DNA from 4 places in the Rhizobium sp. KNZ14-9A genome. Region 2 is predicted to be linked to each of the others. Evidence: predicted binding sites of a transcription regulator. Region 2 holds the regulator's gene; each other region holds the start of a gene.

Region 1 (4,239 bases), 360 kb from region 2:
CTGACATGAGCGACGCTGCGATGAAACTGGTTGTGGTCGGAGCGGCAGGGCGCATGGGACAGACGCTCATCCGTCTCATCCATTCCATCGACGGCGCAACACTGCATGCAGCGGTCGCGCGGCCGGGCTCGCCCTTCGTCGGCAAGGATGCTGGTGAAATCGCCGGTCTCGGCGCCAATGGTGTCATCATCAGCGACGATCCCTTGGCAGCGTTCCTGCATGCCGAGGGCGTGCTGGACTTCACATCGCCCGCCACCAGTGTGGAATTTGCCGGACTGGCGGCGCAGGCGCGCATCGTTCATGTCGTCGGCACGACCGGCTGCTCCGATGAGCACAACGCAAAGATTGCGGCCGCCTCGCGCCATGCCCGCATCGTCCAGTCGGGCAATATGAGTCTCGGGGTCAACCTGCTCAGCGTTTTCGTACAGCAGGCGGCTCAGGCGCTCGATCCCGCCGACTGGGATATCGAAATTCTCGAAATGCATCACAAGCGCAAGGTCGATGCGCCCTCTGGAACCGCATTGCTGCTCGGCGAGGCAGCTGCGAAGGGCCGCAGCATCGATCTCGGCTCGAAATCCGTACGTGTGCGCGACGGCCATACCGGGCCGCGGGAAGCCGGCACGATCGGCTTTGCGACGCTGCGCGGCGGCTCAGTCATCGGCGAGCATTCGGTGCTCTTTGCCGGCGAAGGCGAGACCGTCACACTTTCGCATAGCGCAACCGACCGTTCGATTTTTGCGCGCGGCGCCATCAAGGCAGCCCTTTGGGCGCGCGACAAGAAACCGGGGCTCTATTCCATGCTCGACGTTCTCGGGCTTTCTTCCCATTGACCATTTCTCGGAGGCATTTTTCATGAGCGGTACCCTCGTCCTCGTTCGCCACGGCCAGAGCGACTGGAATCTCAAGAATCTCTTCACCGGCTGGAAGGACCCCGACCTGACCGAGCTCGGCATCCAGGAAGCCACGACCGGCGGCCAGGCGCTTGCCGACTACGGCATCAAGTTCGATATCGCCTTCACCTCCGCACTGGTGCGCGCGCAGCACACGCTGAAGCTTGTCCTCGACAAGGTCGGTCAGCCTAATCTCGAGACGATCCGCGACCAGGCACTCAACGAGCGCGACTACGGCGATCTCTCCGGCCTCAACAAGGACGACGCCCGCGCCAAGTGGGGCGAAGAGCAAGTGCATGTCTGGCGCCGCTCCTATGACGTTCCGCCTCCGGGCGGCGAAAGCCTGCGCGACACCGGCGCCCGCGTCTGGCCTTACTATCTGACGGAAATCCTTCCGCGCGTGCTGCGCGGCGAAAAGGTGCTGGTTGCCGCGCACGGCAATTCGCTGCGTTCGCTCGTCATGGTTCTCGACCGCCTCACCCGCGAGCAGGTTCTTTCGCTGAATCTGGCGACCGGCGTGCCCATGGTCTACAAGCTGAAGGCAGATTCCACCGTCGCTTCCAAGGAAGTGCTCGGCGACATGTCCGGCGCGCACTGAGTGTGATCAGGCATCGATAAGGTTTGAGGCCAGGCTCGCGCCCGGCCTTTTTCGTTTTCAGTTCTCGATGGTGAACTGGACGCGGTCTGCCGCGAAACGGCTGATCGAATATTGGACTGGCACGCCGTCCAGATCGGTATTCATCGCCTTGGTGATCAGCAGCACGGCACCCGGCGTCAGCTCCAGATCGGCGAGGTCGCCGGAATCGGCGTGGGCGGCGGTGATCTCGGTCGTGGCGCGCACATAGTCCGACAGGCCAAGTGCTGCGAAAGTCTTGGTGACGGACTCGGTCTGGCGATAGGTCTCGACGAGGCCGGGAAAGCGCGCTGCCGGAAACCAGCTCGTGCCGCGCGCGACAGGCCGCCTGTCCGCATCGCGCACTGTTTCCAGCCGGATGACCGGCGTGCCCGGTTCGATGCGAAGCCAGCGGGCCACTTCGGTATTGGCCGCCTCTTCCGCGTGGCCGAGCAGGAGCGAGTGCGTCTCGCGCGCCTGGTCGCCCAGACCATCGGTAAAGCGGGTGCGGCGGCTGATCGGAAAATTCAGGCGTTCCTTGCGCTCGATCAGTGTGCCGCGGCCCTGCACCGCACGCACGATGCCTTCCTGGGCGAGCGCGGCCAACGCGCTGCGGACCGTATGCCTGTTGACGCCGAACTGCAGCGCCAGAACGGTTTCCGGCGGCACCATGCCCGTTTCGTCATAGGCGCCGCTGCTGATCGCCTCGCGGATCCTGTCCGCGATCTGCCGCCAGAGCGCCACGCCAGTCTGCCGCTGCACCTGCTTCATGCCTGCCATTGCACCCCTGCCAGCTCATCTTCGACCCGAATTCATCTTCAGGCTCGGCCAATTTGGACGCGTCGTGTCACACGCTTGTCACCTCGCCGATTTAGGGATAGGTATAGCTTGTATGGTTGTCTATATCAATAGACATTTCGAGGAAAAAACGATGACGGCAGCAGAGAAGGCAGACGCTGCGGCGCAGACAGACAACGGACGCAAACGCACCGTCGATCTGCTGGCGCGCGCTGAGAGGCAAGAATTGCTGGCGGCGTGGGATGCGCTTGCCGAAAAGCCGGCGGCACAGCCGGTGCGCGGCCCGGAAACGGGTCTCGTCATGGTTCGCGGCCGCATCGGCGGCGGCGGCGCGCCCTTCAATCTCGGCGAGGTCACAGTGACGCGCGCGACAGTGCGCCTTGGCTCCGGCTCCGTCGGCCATGCGCAGGCGCTCGGCACCGACCGCGAGAAGGCACGGCTTTGCGCGATCTTCGATGCGCTCTGGCAGGAGGAGGCCACCAAGGGCTTCGTCGAGGACAGGCTGCTGTCGCCGATATCAAGCCGCATTGCCGCCGAGGCCGGTCTCAAGGCCGAGGAGACGGCTGCGACCCGCGTCGATTTCTTCACCATGGTGCGGGGAGACAACTGATGAGCGCCAAGACCGATGTTCTGACCGGCGGCTTTGCCGAGCCGGTATTCGAGGCCCAGAGCGTATTCAAGATGCTGATGGACGGCATGGCCCGGCCCGGCACGATCCAGACGGTCGCAGCCGATGTGACGGCGCCCGCGCCGCTTGGCATTGCCGCCGGCGCGATCGGCCTGACGCTCTGCGACCATGACACGCCCGTCTGGCTTTCGGCCGGACTTGCCAGATCGGCGATCCCGGAATGGCTTGGCTTCCACACCGGCGCACCGCTGACCACCGAAAAGGCCGAGGCGCGCTTCGCCTTCGTCGAGGCCGGCACGATGCTTTCCACCTTCGGCCTGTTTGCCGCCGGCACGCAGGAATATCCCGATCGCTCCACGACAGTGGTGATCGAGCTTGCCGATCTCGAAGGCGGGCGCCGCCTGGCGCTGATGGGGCCGGGCATCCAGAGCGTGACCGAGATCGCGCCTGTCGGCCTGCCGGAAACGTTCCTGCGCCTGTGGACTGAGAACCGCGCCCTCTTCCCGCGCGGCATCGACATCGTGCTGACGGCGGGCAAGCGTTTCCTCTGCCTGCCGCGCACCACAAAGATCACAGCAACGGAGATCTGAGCTCATGTATGTTGCCGTCAAGGGTGGCGAGGCCGCCATCGCCAATGCCCACCGCCTGCTCGCTGACCGCCGGCGTGGCGACCGCTCCGTGCCGGCGATCGGCATCGAGCAGATCGTCGAACAGCTTGCTCTCGCCGTCGATCGCGTCATGGCCGAAGCCTCGCTCTACGACCGCACGCTTGCCGCACTTGCCGTGCGCCAGTCGCGCGGCGACATGATCGAGGCGATCTTCCTGCTGCGCGCCTACCGCACGACGCTGCCGCGCTTCGGCTATTCGAAGCCGCTCGATACGGCCAATATGCAGATCGAACGGCGCATCTCCGCCACCTACAAGGACCTCCCGGGCGGCCAGCTACTCGGCCCGACTTTCGACTATACGCACCGCCTGCTCGACCCCTCGCTGCTCTCCGACGAGACCGTGGAAGAGCCGGCGCAGCGCGAGGCGGAAGCCGGCCGCGTCATGCGCGTCTCCGAAATCCTCGGCCAGGAAGGGCTGATCGAAAACGATGGCGAGCTCCCCGAAGACCACCAGACGGGCGACCTGACGCGCGAGCCGATGGAATTCCCGATGACCCGCGATCTTCGCCTGCAGGCGCTTGCCCGCGGCGACGAAGGCTTCCTTCTGGCGCTCGGCTATTCCACCCAGCGCGGCTACGGCCGCAACCACCCCTTCACCGGTGAAATCCGCATCGGCGAGGTCGAGGTGGAATTCGATGTGCC
Region 2 (4,239 bases):
AACAAAACTGAAGATTTAGCACATGCGTCAAGCCTCAAATCAGACTTGCAGGTCTATCAACAGCTAATGTTGCAGAAATGACTCTCCGGGGAAGCAAGTTGGGGAAAACCCTGAATTCGGATTCATCGGATTCACGCGAACTCTTGTCACAGAGTCAGGCTCACACTAGGTTAAAGTTCAATTACTAGACTGCATGCGGCGGAACTAGTCACCAAAATTGATCAGGCGTTTCTTGCTTCGGAGACTTCCGAGGCAACGGTGAGGGATTCTGCCATCACCAACGCGAAAGGTGGAGACAGGGCAATGAACTGGACAGACGAGCGTGTCGAGAAGCTCAAGAAGCTTTGGTCAGAGGGGCTGAGCGCCAGCCAGATCGCTGCGCAGCTTGGCGGAGTGAGTAGAAACGCTGTTATCGGCAAGGTTCACCGGCTCAGTCTTCCCGGCCGCGCCAAGGCCGGCGGCACGGCAACCGCTGCGCGCGCAACGAAGCGCAATACGTCGGCTCCACGCGCCCCGAACTATGCGTCTCGCATCACCACCCGCACCGTTACCCGCCAGCAGGGCGCAACGATGCTGAAGGAAGAGATCGAGATCGAAACGGTCGAGGAAATGGAATACGTGCCGGCCAAGAATGTGGTCGTGCCGATTTCACGCCGCCTTGGCCTGACGGAACTGACGGAGCGCACCTGCAAGTGGCCGGTCGGCGATCCGCTGAAGGACGACTTCTACTTCTGCGGCTGCGACTCCCCGGATTCCTCACCCTATTGCAACTATCACCAGCGCCTCGCCTACCAGCCGGTCAGCGAACGCCGCAAGGCTGTCCGGGTCGCCTGACCGCGCCTTCTCAACAGATGCAGCATCCGCCGCCCCTCTTCGCTGACGCGCAGAGGGGCGTATTTTTTAGTCGGCACAGGAGGGCTGGAAAACCGCTCCTGACCACGACTATCTGCCGGAGGCCGATCTCCGCCGGTCGTTCACCATGCCTGACAATGCGAAGTTATGTGGCCAACGCCACCAATGCGTTTCAGCCCTAAACTGGCATAGAATGGTGGTCCTGGCGCTGTAACGCGATTTTCTGATACAGATGCCGTATTCCCGTGGAGTAGCATAGCGCAAACAGTCACTCAGGGGTGCCAATGGAGATCGATCCAAAGCGGATGACAATGGGGTTCGTCGGGACGGGCACGATTACCGAGGCCGTCGTCACCGGATTGGGCAAGACAGCGTTTCGCGACACACCGGTAGTGCTGTCACCGCGCAACGCAAGCGTCGCCGCCCGCCTTGCGGCGGCAAACCGGAATGTGTCGATCGCTTTGGGGAACCAGGATGTTCTCGACCGATCCGATCTCGTATTTGTGGCCGTGAGGCCGCAAATTGCCGAGGAGGTCATCCGCTCGCTCCGATTTCGGCCGGGCCACCATGTCATCAGCTTCGTCGCGGCCACGCCAATGGATCAACTGCTGGCGTGGATCGATCAGCCAGTTCGCCTGAGCCTGGCAATTCCACTTCCGTACATCGCAGATCTTCAGGGCGCGACTGCGATCTACCCGCCCGACGAGGTTTCCCACGCCCTCTTTTCGGCGCTCGGAACGGCGATCCAGGTTGAAAACAGACCTGAGTTCGAACTTCTCGCGGTGGCGAGCTGCCTGATGGCCACCTATTTCGGCATCCTGGACGAGACGTCGACCTGGCTGCAGAGCCAAGGGCTTTCGAGAACGGCTGGCGACGCCTACCTCCGTCAATTGTTTTCCGGCCTCGCCCATGCTGCCCGTTCGAAACCTGTCGCGAGTTTTGATGAACTCATCGGCGAGCATTCGACCAAGGGCGGATTGAATGAACAGGTGCTCGAAGACTTTCGCGATTTCGGTGGCACTGCGGCTCTGCAAAAGGCTCTTGATCGAGTTCTCGCACGCATTCGTCTGTAGAAAGCAGGTTCTCTCGAGGTCCGCTTTCGGCGCCTGGTGTCGGCTTTCATAAGAAGCTAGGGGTGTCAGATAGACAAGCGGGCCGCCCGGCGAAACCGAGCGACCCGTTCGTGACCTCCGATCACTCGGATCAGGCTTCCATGGAATATCCCGCGCCGCGGACGGTGCGGATGACATCCTGCATGTTGGAGAAGTTCAGCGCCTTGCGCAGGCGGCCGACATGGACGTCGACGGTACGTTCGTCCACGTAGATATCGTGGCCCCAGACGCCATCCAGAAGCTGCGAGCGGGAGAAGACCCTGCCCGGCGACGACATCAGGAATTCGAGCAAGCGGAATTCGGTCGGGCCGAGGCGGACTTCGCGGCTCTTGCGATGAACGCGATGGGTTTCGCGATCGAGCTCGATATCACCACACTTCAGAACGGTGGAGAGAACCTCCGGACGGGCGCGACGCAGCATCGCCTTGACGCGAGCAACAAGTTCCGGCGTGGAGAAGGGCTTGACGACATAGTCGTCCGCGCCGGTCGAGAGACCGCGAACGCGTTCGCTCTCTTCGCCGCGTGCCGTCAGCATGATGATCGGCAGACGCTCGGTCTCCGGCCGCATGCGCAGCCGGCGGCAGAGCTCGATGCCGGAAACGCCCGGCAGCATCCAGTCAAGGATGAGCAGGTCCGGCGTGCGCTCCTGAAGCCGGATTTCGGCCTCGTCGCCACGGAGGATCGTATCCACCTCGAAACCTTCAGCCTCGAGGTTGTAGCGGAGAAGCACGCTCAGCGCCTCTTCATCTTCAACAACTGCAACTCTTGGGATCATGCGTGTCAGTCTCCTAATGCATGATCCTTAAACCGGGGGTGATTTAAGCAAGGGACCATGCAGAAACTTGGAATTGGCTGCGACCTTTGCGCGCCCCAGCGCAGGGCGCGCACGCAATTGGCAGGTCCGGATTACTCCGTCACCGCACCGACGGTATTGGAGCTGTCGTCCTTCGGACGCTCACCTTCCGGCTGGGCGCCGGTTGCCATGTAGTAGATCGTCTCGGCGATGTTGGTCGCATGGTCACCGATACGCTCGATGTTCTTGGCGCAGAAGAGAAGATGCGTGCAGCTCGTGATGTTGCGCGGATCTTCCATCATGTAGGTGAGGAGTTCGCGGAACAGCGAGGTGTACATCGCGTCGATCTCGTCGTCGCGCTCGCGGATGGACTTGGCCTTGTCCGCAGAACGCGTCGTATAGACGTCGAGCACTTCCTTGAGCTGGACGAGCGCCAGTTCGGAGAGATGCTCGAGACCGCGGGCGAGCTTGCGCGGAACGCCGGTGCTTTGGACGGCGATGACGCGCTTTGCGGTGTTCTTGCCGAGGTCGCCGACACGCTCGAGGTCGGCAGCGATGCGGATCGAACCCATGATCTCGCGAAGGTCGGAGGCCATCGGCTGGCGACGGGCGATCGTGACGATCGCCTTGTCGTTGATTTCGCGTTCCGCGTGATCAAGGATCACGTCGTCGGAAATGACCTTCTGGGCGAGCGCAGTGTCGCCGTTGACCAGCGCACGGACGGCCTCGCCGACCATCTGTTCGGCAAGACCACCCATCTCGGAAATGCGCCGGGACAGGAATTTCAGATCGTCATCGTAAGCGGAAAAAATATGTGTCGATGCCATGGGGCTTTGTCCTCGAAAATCGGGAAGGCTTCACATCGCCAAAATCAGCCGAACCGGCCCATGATATAGTCCTGGGTGCGCGGATCGTCGGGATTGGTGAACATCTTGTCGGTGTCGTTTTCCTCGACCAGGTTGCCGAGGTGGAACATTGCCGTACGCTGTGATACGCGCGCGGCCTGCTGCATGGAATGCGTCACGATGACGATCGTGTAGTTTTCACGCAGCTCATGGATCAGCTCTTCGACCTTTGCAGTCGCGATCGGGTCGAGCGCCGAGCAGGGCTCGTCCATCAGGATGACTTCCGGGCTGACGGCAACGGCGCGTGCGATGCACAGACGCTGCTGCTGACCACCGGACAGGCCGGTGCCGGATTCATGCACGCGATCCTTGACCTCATTCCAGAGGCCGGCGCGCTGCAGGCTCGTCTCGACGATCTGGTCGAGGTCGGCCTTGGACTTGGCAAGGCCATGGATGCGCGGTCCGTAGGAGACGTTTTCATAGATCGTCTTCGGGAACGGATTCGGCTTCTGGAACACCATGCCGACGCGGGCGCGAAGTTCGACCACGTCGATGTCGGGATCGTAGATATCGTCGCTGTCGAGCGTGATCTTGCCGGTGACGCGGCAGCCATCGATCGTATCGTTCATGCGGTTCA
Region 3 (4,239 bases), 490 kb from region 2:
CTCGGACGCGGCTTCCTGTCCGGAGCGATCAAGTCTGTCGACGAGCTCGCGCCCGACGACTACAGGCGAAGCTCACCGCGGTTCATGGGTGACAATTTTAAGCGCAATCTCGAACTCGTCCCCGTGATCGAAGAGATTGCGCGCCGCAAGGACGCAACACCGGCTCAATTGGCTCTCGCATGGGTGATGGCTCAGGGGGAAAATATCGTGCCCATTCCCGGCACTCGCCGCCGCACACGACTGGATGAAAATCTCGGAGGGGCTGGCGTTGATCTTACACCGCAGGATCTCGAGGAAATCGCCGGTGCCCTGCCCCGCGCTGTCGGGGATCGCTACAGCGAAGTCGGCATGCGCGCACTCAACGGATAAAACATCCTGAAAGCATGAAATCTTCTCCCCAACATCTGGGGAGAAGACATTGCATTATCTTGACGGTCAGCGCGTCAGGTCAAGCGCTGCCGTCAGGTTGCCCATCGGCGGCTCGCTGTTCAGCGCCAACGCCTTGTCGCGGGCGAGCAGGCCCGGCAACACCGGCAGGTCGTAGCGGGCGGTGATCAGACGCAGGATCGACGTCGTATCATACTGGGTGTGATCGACCATGCCGCCCTTGGCATAGGGCGAGATGATGAAGGCCGGTATGCGGTTACCCGGGCCCCAGCGATCGGCTTTCGGCGGAGCGACGTGATCCCAGAAACCGCCGTTTTCGTCATAGGTGACGATCACCAGCATGTGCTCCCATTGCGGGCTCTTTTCGAGATGCGAGACCAGATCGGCGAGGTGCTGGTCGCCGCGCGAAACATCGGCGTAACCGCCATGTTCGTTGAGATTGCCCTGCGGCTTGTAGAAGGAAACGGCCGGCAGCTTGCCGTCGTCGATATCCTTGATAAAGGCTTCGCCGCCGAGGCCGCCGTCCTTCAGGTGCTCGGCGCGGGCGGGCGTGCCCGGCGCATAGTTGGCGAAGTAGTTGAAGGGCTGGTGGTGGAACTGGAAGTTCGGCACCGGCGTGGCATTCTTGCCATCGAGTGCTGCCTGCCAGGCGCCGCTATACCATGCCCAGGTGACGCCCTTCAACGACAGCAGGTCGCCGATGGTGATCTCGTGCTGCGGCGGCAGGGTGTTCGGCTGCGAGGGATCGGCATAGGCTGCATCTCCGTCCTTGGCCGGGGCGTTGGCGCTCGGCTGATAAGGCGGCTGCATGGTGTTGACCGCATAGAAATCCGGCGTGAGGTTGCCGTCGGAGACGAACTTCGGAGCACCGTCGAGGGCGGATTTCGGTCCGTTGTCGGCAACGGTCAGCGAAATGCCGTCGGCATCGACCTTGGCGATCGTCGGCTTGGCCGGGCTCTTGTCGGCATCCGCATAATAGGGCGCGCAGGCGCAGATCAGCTGGAAGTGGTTGAAGAAAGAGCCGCCGAAACCGCCCTGGAAGAAATTGTCGGCAAGGACGTATTTCTTGGCGACCTGCCACATGGGCAGGATCGAGCCGTCATAATGGCCCATGACGAGGCCACCGGAATCGGCCCAGGCGACGAACTTATCGTTCTTGCCGCCGTCGATCTGCATCTGCTCCTGATAAAAACGATGCCAGAGGTCGCGGGTGATGACGTTTGTCGTCAGGGCAAAACCCTTGGGATCGTCGATCGAGAAGACGGCGTTGGCGAGGTGAGCGGACTGGGCCTCGGTGATGGCGGGCGTGACGCCCTTGGCGGTCAGGCCGCCCCAGGAAGGCGGCAGTTCGGCGAGCGGCGCGCCGTCGCGATCAAGCTGCCGTGCCTGGCTTTCGTTTGCATTGGCAAGGCCGTTGGCGCCCGGAAAGCTGCCATAGAGGTTATCGAAACTGCGGTTTTCAGCGTAGATGACGACGATATTCTGGATCTTGTCCATACCGGCGGGTGCTGCATAGGCGGCCGCGGCTGATACCAGCGGCAGCATGGCCGAGCCGGCCAGCGAAAGATTGCGGAGGAGATTCAGTCTGGTCATGGCGGGATACCTCATGGCTAAGGGGGCGTGGCTAGAGGGGCGCCGGGCGGACGTGGAATGGCCAAGCGCAGGCGAGACGCTATTCCCGCCATCTATCAACTTTGTGACATCGGACGGGTTGCGGCTGCGGCCGGTACGCGCGCGTCATCAATCTGTTGCAGTCAGGTTCGATCATGAGGGCCCACAATGTTAACCCATTGGAATCCCTGACATGGCGACGAGGTTTATCTGGCTCCTCCGGTCTGGCTTGGCGCTCGGTTTGGCAGCGACAGCGCTCGGTTTTGCCATTCTGCCCCTGCGGCAAAGCAGCGCGGCCGTTGCCGGCGGTGTGCATCCAGGCCCCATGTCACGGACGCAAGCCTATGCCCGCGCCGAAGCGCTGACGGAACTCGGCCGCAAGATGTTCTCCGACACTTCGCTTTCCGCCTCCGGCGTGCAGGCCTGCGCCTCCTGCCACGATCCGCATCACGGCTTCGCCCCGTCTTCCGCGACGCCGATCGAAATGGGCGGGCCGGATATGGACCAGCCGGGACTGCGCGCCGTGCCAACCTTGCGCTACCTGCAGGCGATACCTTCGTTCACAGAGCATTTCTACGATTCCGAAGACGAAGGCGACGAGAGCGTCGACAACGGGCCAACAGGTGGCCTGACCTGGGACGGGCGCGTGGACCACGGTTACGATCAGGCGAAGATCCCCCTGCTTTCGCCTTTCGAAATGGGCAACAAGGATGAGGCCCAGGTCGTCGCCTCGCTCGGCAAGGCGGTCTATGCGGAGGATTTCCGGGAGATTTTCGGCCAGGACATATTCGGTAATGCCAAGGATGCTTTCCAGGGTGCGGTCGAGGCTCTCAGCACCTTCGAGCAGAGCGGCGCGGATTTCTACCCCTACACCAGCCGCTATGACGCCTTCCTTGCCGGCAAGGGGACACTGACTGCGCAGGAGATGCATGGGCGTGAACTCTTCGAGGATCCGGCCAAGGGAAACTGTTCGAGCTGTCATTTGAGCGAGCCCGCCAACGACGGCGAGCCGCCGCAATTTTCCGACTTCGGCTTCCTGGGGCTGGCGGTACCGCGGAACATGGCGATCCCCGCCAACAGCGACCCTGATTATCACGATCTCGGCCTCTGCGGCCCTCAGCGTACCGACTTCAGGAACCGGCCGGACTATTGCGGCCTGTTCCGCACGCCGACGTTGCGCAATGTGGCGCTGAAGAAGAGCTTCTTCCACAATGGCTACTTCCATTCGCTGCGTGACGTCGTCTCCTTCTACGCCACGCGCGACAGCGATCCCGGCCGCTGGTATCCGAAAAATGCCGACGGCACGATCCGCAAATATGACGATGTTCCGCAAGCCTATTGGGACAACCTCAACCAGGATCCGCCCTTCGGCCGCAAGCCGGGCGACCCGCCGGCGCTGACGGAATCGGAAATCGACGACATCGTCGCCTTCTTGAGCACGCTGACCGACGCGGACCAGGCGCCCGACCCAACGCAGCAGGCAGCCCATTGAGCATAAAAAAGCCGGAGCAACGCTCCGGCCTTTCTTCGCTGGTGCTGCAAATAATCAGGCAACCGTGACCGGAACTTCTGTCGAGGTGCGCATTGCGTGGCTGTAGGGGCAAACGATGTGTGCCGCTGCTGCGAGCTTTTCGGCAGTTTCGCGGTCGACGCCCGGGATGTTGACGGTCAGGGCCACTTCGATGCCGAAGCCGCCGCCATCCTCACGCGGGCCGATGCCAACGGTTGCGGAGACGGTGGTTTCCTCGGGAATCTTGACCTTTTCCTTGCCGGCCACAAATTTCAAAGCACCGAGGAAGCAGGCCGAATAACCGGCCGCAAAGAGCTGTTCGGGATTGGTGCCCGTTGCGCCGTCGCCGCCGAGTTCCTTCGGCACGGTCAGCGTGACGTCGAGAACACCGTTTTCGGAAACGGCTCGGCCTGCGCGGCCACCGGTGGCGGAAGCTTTGGTCGTATAGAGAATAGGCATGACAATCTCCTTTGGTTGGCCCCGTTCGTTCGGGTTGAGTTTTTAATAACGCCCAATTAAATTGTACGCAAGTGAATTTTGCAAATTGCATTCGGAATTTGAAAAGAGGACAATGAAGACCTCTAGGGATGGCAGAGATGAAAGCGAGACCTGCGAAAGTGATGGAAATACCGGAAGAGGAAAAGCGGCTGGAGAAGCAGCTCTGTTTCGCGGTCTATGCGACGGCGCATGCCTTTACCCGCGCCTATAAGCCCATACTCGACAAGGTGGGC
Region 4 (4,239 bases), 120 kb from region 2:
GCGAAATGGCCGCCGACGTTGCCCTGAACCGTAAGGTGATGGAACAATATCCTTTCTGCCGCCTCTCCGGTCCGGCCAACGTCCTCGTCATGCCGGCATTCCACTCGGCATCGATCTCGACGAAGATGCTGCAGGAACTCGGCGGCTCGACGGTCATCGGACCCATCCTCGTCGGCCTCGACAAGGCGGTGCAGATCACCTCGATGGGCGCCAAGGACAGCGATATCGTCAACATGGCTGCGATTGCGGCCTATGCTGCCGGTTCCTGATAAGTAATAGAGGCGGACCGCTAGTGTGGTCCGCCTCAGACGAGCTTAGCCTGCAAAAGCGATCAGATTTCCATCCGGATCGCATACGATGAATGTTCGCGCGCCCCAGGGTTCCAGCCTCAGCGGCTGATGAAACGGAACGCCGTTTGCGGTGTATTCGAGAAAAAGCGCCTTCACGTCATCAAGCGTAATCGTCGCCGAGAGGATATCCCTCTCGCGCTGGCGAAGCTCCGGATGGAAGGCCGGCATGTCAACGTGCCGGAGATTGAGCCTCGCCGCACCGCGAACGACCTGCGCATAAAAGGGCGGTTCGCCATAAATGAAGGCGAGGGCGAAGCCGAGCTTCTGTGTGTAGAAATCGCAGGCGGCCTGGATATCGCTCACGAAAAGCTGCGGCTGGGCATCGAGCAGCGTCGGTTGGGATGTGGATTTTTGTTCGGCTGTTGCACTCATGTCGGCGAGACCCTTTTTCAGCGCCGCCCAGCTTTCGAATCCCTGCTGCGCCGCCACCAGTTCCTGCGCATCCGCAAGCTTGAACTCAAGCTCGAGGATTTGCCGGTCACTGAGATGGCGGTAGCGGGCAAGCCAATAGCGGATTTCCGCTGCAACAGGATAATAACGATCCTGATGCCACCGTTTGAACCGCTTAGCTTTCTTCCTGAGATTTTCGAAATTCGGCATGGCGCAAGGTTTTGATGTTGTAGGCGGGCATAGCCCAGCCGGCACCATTGCCGATGCGCCCTACTGAAAACGCCGAAAGAGAATGAATTGGCGAGGCACCGCCGTCAAGCGGCAGCCATCAGCTTGCAAAACGGCCTGCATCCGCACCGTAATAATTGAGATACCGGTCGGAAATGCTTGATATCGGCAGCACGATCAGCACGTCGGTCGTGTTGAACGCCTGATCGACGACAGCGTGGGAGCCGACCATTGCGCCGAGGCGCAGGTAACCCTTGATGAGCGGAGGCAGCGCCATCAGCGCCCTTTTCGGGTTGACACCTTCAGCCGGCATCAGATCCATGTCGCGCGCCAGATGCGGCAGCGCGCCGACGGCCCATTCATCCTTGGCGAGTACGTTGTGATAGAGGAAGGAGAGAGCCAGCGCATGACTCTCCGGTTGAACACCCGGGAAGGAAGCGCAGCCGAACATGGCGCTCATGCCGTGCTTCAGCGCGTAAGCCCAATTGCCCTGCCAGAGCAGTTCGACGATGCGCTTGGTGCGGTATTCCGGCAAAACGCAGGAGCGACCGAGCTCCATGAAGCGCTTGTCGGGGTGGCGGGCAATGAGCTCGTTGATCGCAAATTCCGAAGCCGAGTAAAAACCGCCATTGGCCATGGCGACGTCCTGTCTGAGCAGGCGGTAGGTACCGACGATCTGGTCTTCGGCATCGCCCTCGATCGAGCGGTCGAGAACGAGGAGATGGTCGCAGAAGGCGTCATAGGCATCGAAGTCCCGCTCGCGGCGCATGGCGTCCGCTGGCAGCTGAGCCTTCATTTCCTCGACGAAAACGCGGTAGCGCACGGCCTGCGAGGCACCGATCTCACGCGCGCTGCGGGCAAGGCGGGTCTCTAAATTGCCGATGCGGCCGAGAATATCGCCTTCCTTCGGTGCGGCCGTCGATGGCCGAGCGGCCTCGGCAGTGGCGTCACAATTAAGGATGTCAACAGACATGGCGATTCTCCCGTCTCCGGCCTATCACACGCCATAAAACACTTATGTACGACAGGAAAGTGACATACCGAATTTGTGCACGCAAGAAACGTGCCGTTTTCCCCAGCTTTAGCGCGCCTCAGCCCGGCGGGCTGAAAGAGCAACAACCGCCTGTACTTCGGTGAGCAGCCTGACCGGATCCACCGGTTTCACCATGACGCGATTGGCGCCGTTGAGCAAGACCTGTCGCCGCGATTCGTCGCTCTTGTCCGCAGTCAAAACGATGACCGGAACCGGCTGAAGATCGAGCCTTCGTTCGTGCCCGCGCAGGCGTCCGAGCATGTCGATACCGTTGCCGCCGGGCATGGAGAGATCGCTGATGATAATATCGGGCCTGTCGTCACCAAGCGCACAATCGAGCAGAGTTTCGAAATCATCCACATGCCTGACGGAGTGGCCGCCTTTTTCCAGCATGACGCGTACCAGCATGGCGTTGATCGGATCGTCCTCGCCCAGGAGGACGGAAAGGCCGTTGCCCACCGCCGTCCGTTCTGCAATGGACGGGCCGAGGCCGGGCTGGTTGTCGTTCAGAACATCGCGCTTCTCCATGCCACGCATGCGTCCGCGCAGCACGTCGATCAGCGACTGCTCGCGCAGCGGCCGGATCAGCCACGCATCGAAGAGGTCGAGCGAATAGGAGTTACGCTCTTCCGGATTGACGAGCAGCACCTTGCGCAGGCCGAGTGCCGCGATCTCCGTGCGATCGGCGATATGCAGCGAGAATTCCTCGGACATGCGGTGATCGACGATGATATCGGTCGGCCGGTCGCCGCTGCGGGCGAGGGCCAGCAGGCTCTCGCGCGCCGCCTCGCCGCCAGCGACGAGGTGGCAGCGCCCGCCGAGCGTCGTGATCGTCTCGGCAATCGCCGTGCGCGCTGCACCCGCCGGGGCAAGCAGCACGATGCTGTTTCCCGCCAGCAGTGCATTCCTGGTGGCTTTATCCTCTTCCGAAAGTTCGACGGGGAAGCGAATGGTGAACTGGCTGCCCTTGCCCCTCTCGCTTGCAACTGTCAGCGAACCGTCGAATTCACGCATGATGCGGGCGGAGATTGCAAGGCCGAGGCCTGTGCCGTTGCTCTTCTGGGCAAGCGAGCCGCCCTGTTCGAATTCCCCGAATATGCGCGCCTGTTCCTCCGCCGTCATGCCAGGCCCGGTATCGTTGACGGTAATCGACAGCTCGCCAGCCGCCCTGGAGACACGGATGAAGACGCCGCCGGTCTGCGTGAATTTCACCGCATTGCCGATGACATTGAAAAGCACCTGCCGCAGCCGCGCCGGATCGAAGCTCATCAGCTCCGGCACATCGGCAGAGACCGTAGCGCCGATCTCGATACCCTTTTCATGGGCGCGGTGCGCCAGCATTTCCACGACGCTTTCGACCAGCTTGCGCAGCGATTCCGATCTCGGGCGGAGTTCGAAACGGCCGACCTCGATAGTGGAGAAGTCGAGCAGATCCTCGACCAGCTGCGTCAGCGCGTGGCCGGACTGGCGGATGCTGGTCAGATAGTTCTGCTGTTCCTGCGTCAGCTTCGTTTCAGAAATCAGATGCGCCATGCCGAGAATGCCTGACAGAGGCGTGCGGATTTCGTGGCTAACCGTGGCGAGCAGCCGCGATTTGGCGGCGCTGTTATATTCTGCCTTCTGCCGTGCCTCCTCGCGGCTTTCGGCGGCAAGCCGCTCTTCGGTCACGTCGCGCGCGATGCTCTGCAGAAGCAGGCGTCCGTTTGCCGGATCACGGGTCACGACATCGTGCCAGAGAAAGATGCGCTGTCCTGCCGGTGTCGAAATCTCCACATCGTATCGATGCGGCTGCGGGCCAGGACGGAAGGCAAGGCCGATCTCCTCACAGGTCTGGCCTTCGGGTTTGGCGCGCCCGGTGAGGCTGCGGAACGTCTCGTTGGTGCTGATGATGCGCCGGTCCATCATGCGGGTGACGACGATATCGCCGAGCACGTCATGGACCGTGCCGAGCAGGCCGGTTGCATCGACGCGTTCCGTCGTCTCCGGGCTACGGCCGCCGGGCCGGTTTCCGTTCCTGAAAAGAAGGGCAAGATAGCCTGCAATCGCGGCGATCAGGATGAGGCCGAGGACTGCCATGAGCGGACCGCCCCAATGAGAAAGCAATAGCAGCAGGATCGCCGAAATGAGACCTGCTCCGCCGAGCCAATGAAAGAGCAATGGATGCACGGAGCGAAGGGTAGCCGGCGACGTCAATTCACCCGCCGTCCGGCCTCGATAGGCCCTAACGGCGGCTCCGCC

What was found. The regulator PhoB, encoded in region 2, activates phosphate uptake and scavenging genes when phosphate is short. The targets are predictions, from matches to a motif close to TGTCATNNANCTGTCAT.
Region 1: a site for PhoB is predicted at 2,349-2,365, ahead of phnF (phosphonate metabolism transcriptional regulator PhnF). Genes of this name have one in related genera too.
Region 3: a site for PhoB is predicted at 2,123-2,139, ahead of ACR9ZQ_RS20845 (acid phosphatase). Genes of this name have one in related genera too.
Region 4: a site for PhoB is predicted at 1,990-2,006, ahead of olsB (l-ornithine N(alpha)-acyltransferase). Genes of this name have one in related genera too.

What each region holds. Positions count from the first base shown of each region.
Region 1 covers NZ_JBPGXB010000002.1:3,672,041-3,676,279, forward strand. Annotated here, with positions in the region: gene dapB (4-hydroxy-tetrahydrodipicolinate reductase) at 6-830, shown strand; gene ACR9ZQ_RS25075 (2,3-bisphosphoglycerate-dependent phosphoglycerate mutase) at 853-1,488, shown strand; gene phnF (phosphonate metabolism transcriptional regulator PhnF) at 1,546-2,283, opposite strand; gene phnG (phosphonate C-P lyase system protein PhnG) at 2,435-2,911, shown strand; gene phnH (phosphonate C-P lyase system protein PhnH) at 2,911-3,519, shown strand; gene ACR9ZQ_RS25095 (carbon-phosphorus lyase complex subunit) at 3,524-4,239, shown strand, end outside.
Region 2 covers NZ_JBPGXB010000002.1:3,315,919-3,320,157, forward strand. Annotated here, with positions in the region: gene ACR9ZQ_RS23250 (GcrA family cell cycle regulator) at 304-834, shown strand; gene ACR9ZQ_RS23255 (pyrroline-5-carboxylate reductase) at 1,137-1,925, shown strand; gene phoB (phosphate regulon transcriptional regulator PhoB) at 2,056-2,739, opposite strand; gene phoU (phosphate signaling complex protein PhoU) at 2,871-3,584, opposite strand; gene pstB (phosphate ABC transporter ATP-binding protein PstB) at 3,629-4,239, opposite strand, start outside.
Region 3 covers NZ_JBPGXB010000002.1:2,830,216-2,834,454, forward strand. Annotated here, with positions in the region: gene ACR9ZQ_RS20840 (aldo/keto reductase) at 1-369, shown strand, start outside; gene ACR9ZQ_RS20845 (acid phosphatase) at 436-1,980, opposite strand; gene ACR9ZQ_RS20850 (cytochrome-c peroxidase) at 2,192-3,490, shown strand; gene ACR9ZQ_RS20855 (organic hydroperoxide resistance protein) at 3,545-3,967, opposite strand; gene ACR9ZQ_RS20860 (MarR family winged helix-turn-helix transcriptional regulator) at 4,096-4,239, shown strand, end outside.
Region 4 covers NZ_JBPGXB010000002.1:3,435,189-3,439,427, reverse strand. Annotated here, with positions in the region: gene ACR9ZQ_RS23870 (NADP-dependent malic enzyme) at 1-269, shown strand, start outside; gene ACR9ZQ_RS23865 (bleomycin resistance protein) at 315-950, opposite strand; gene olsB (l-ornithine N(alpha)-acyltransferase) at 1,069-1,941, opposite strand; gene ACR9ZQ_RS23855 (hybrid sensor histidine kinase/response regulator) at 2,050-4,239, opposite strand, start outside.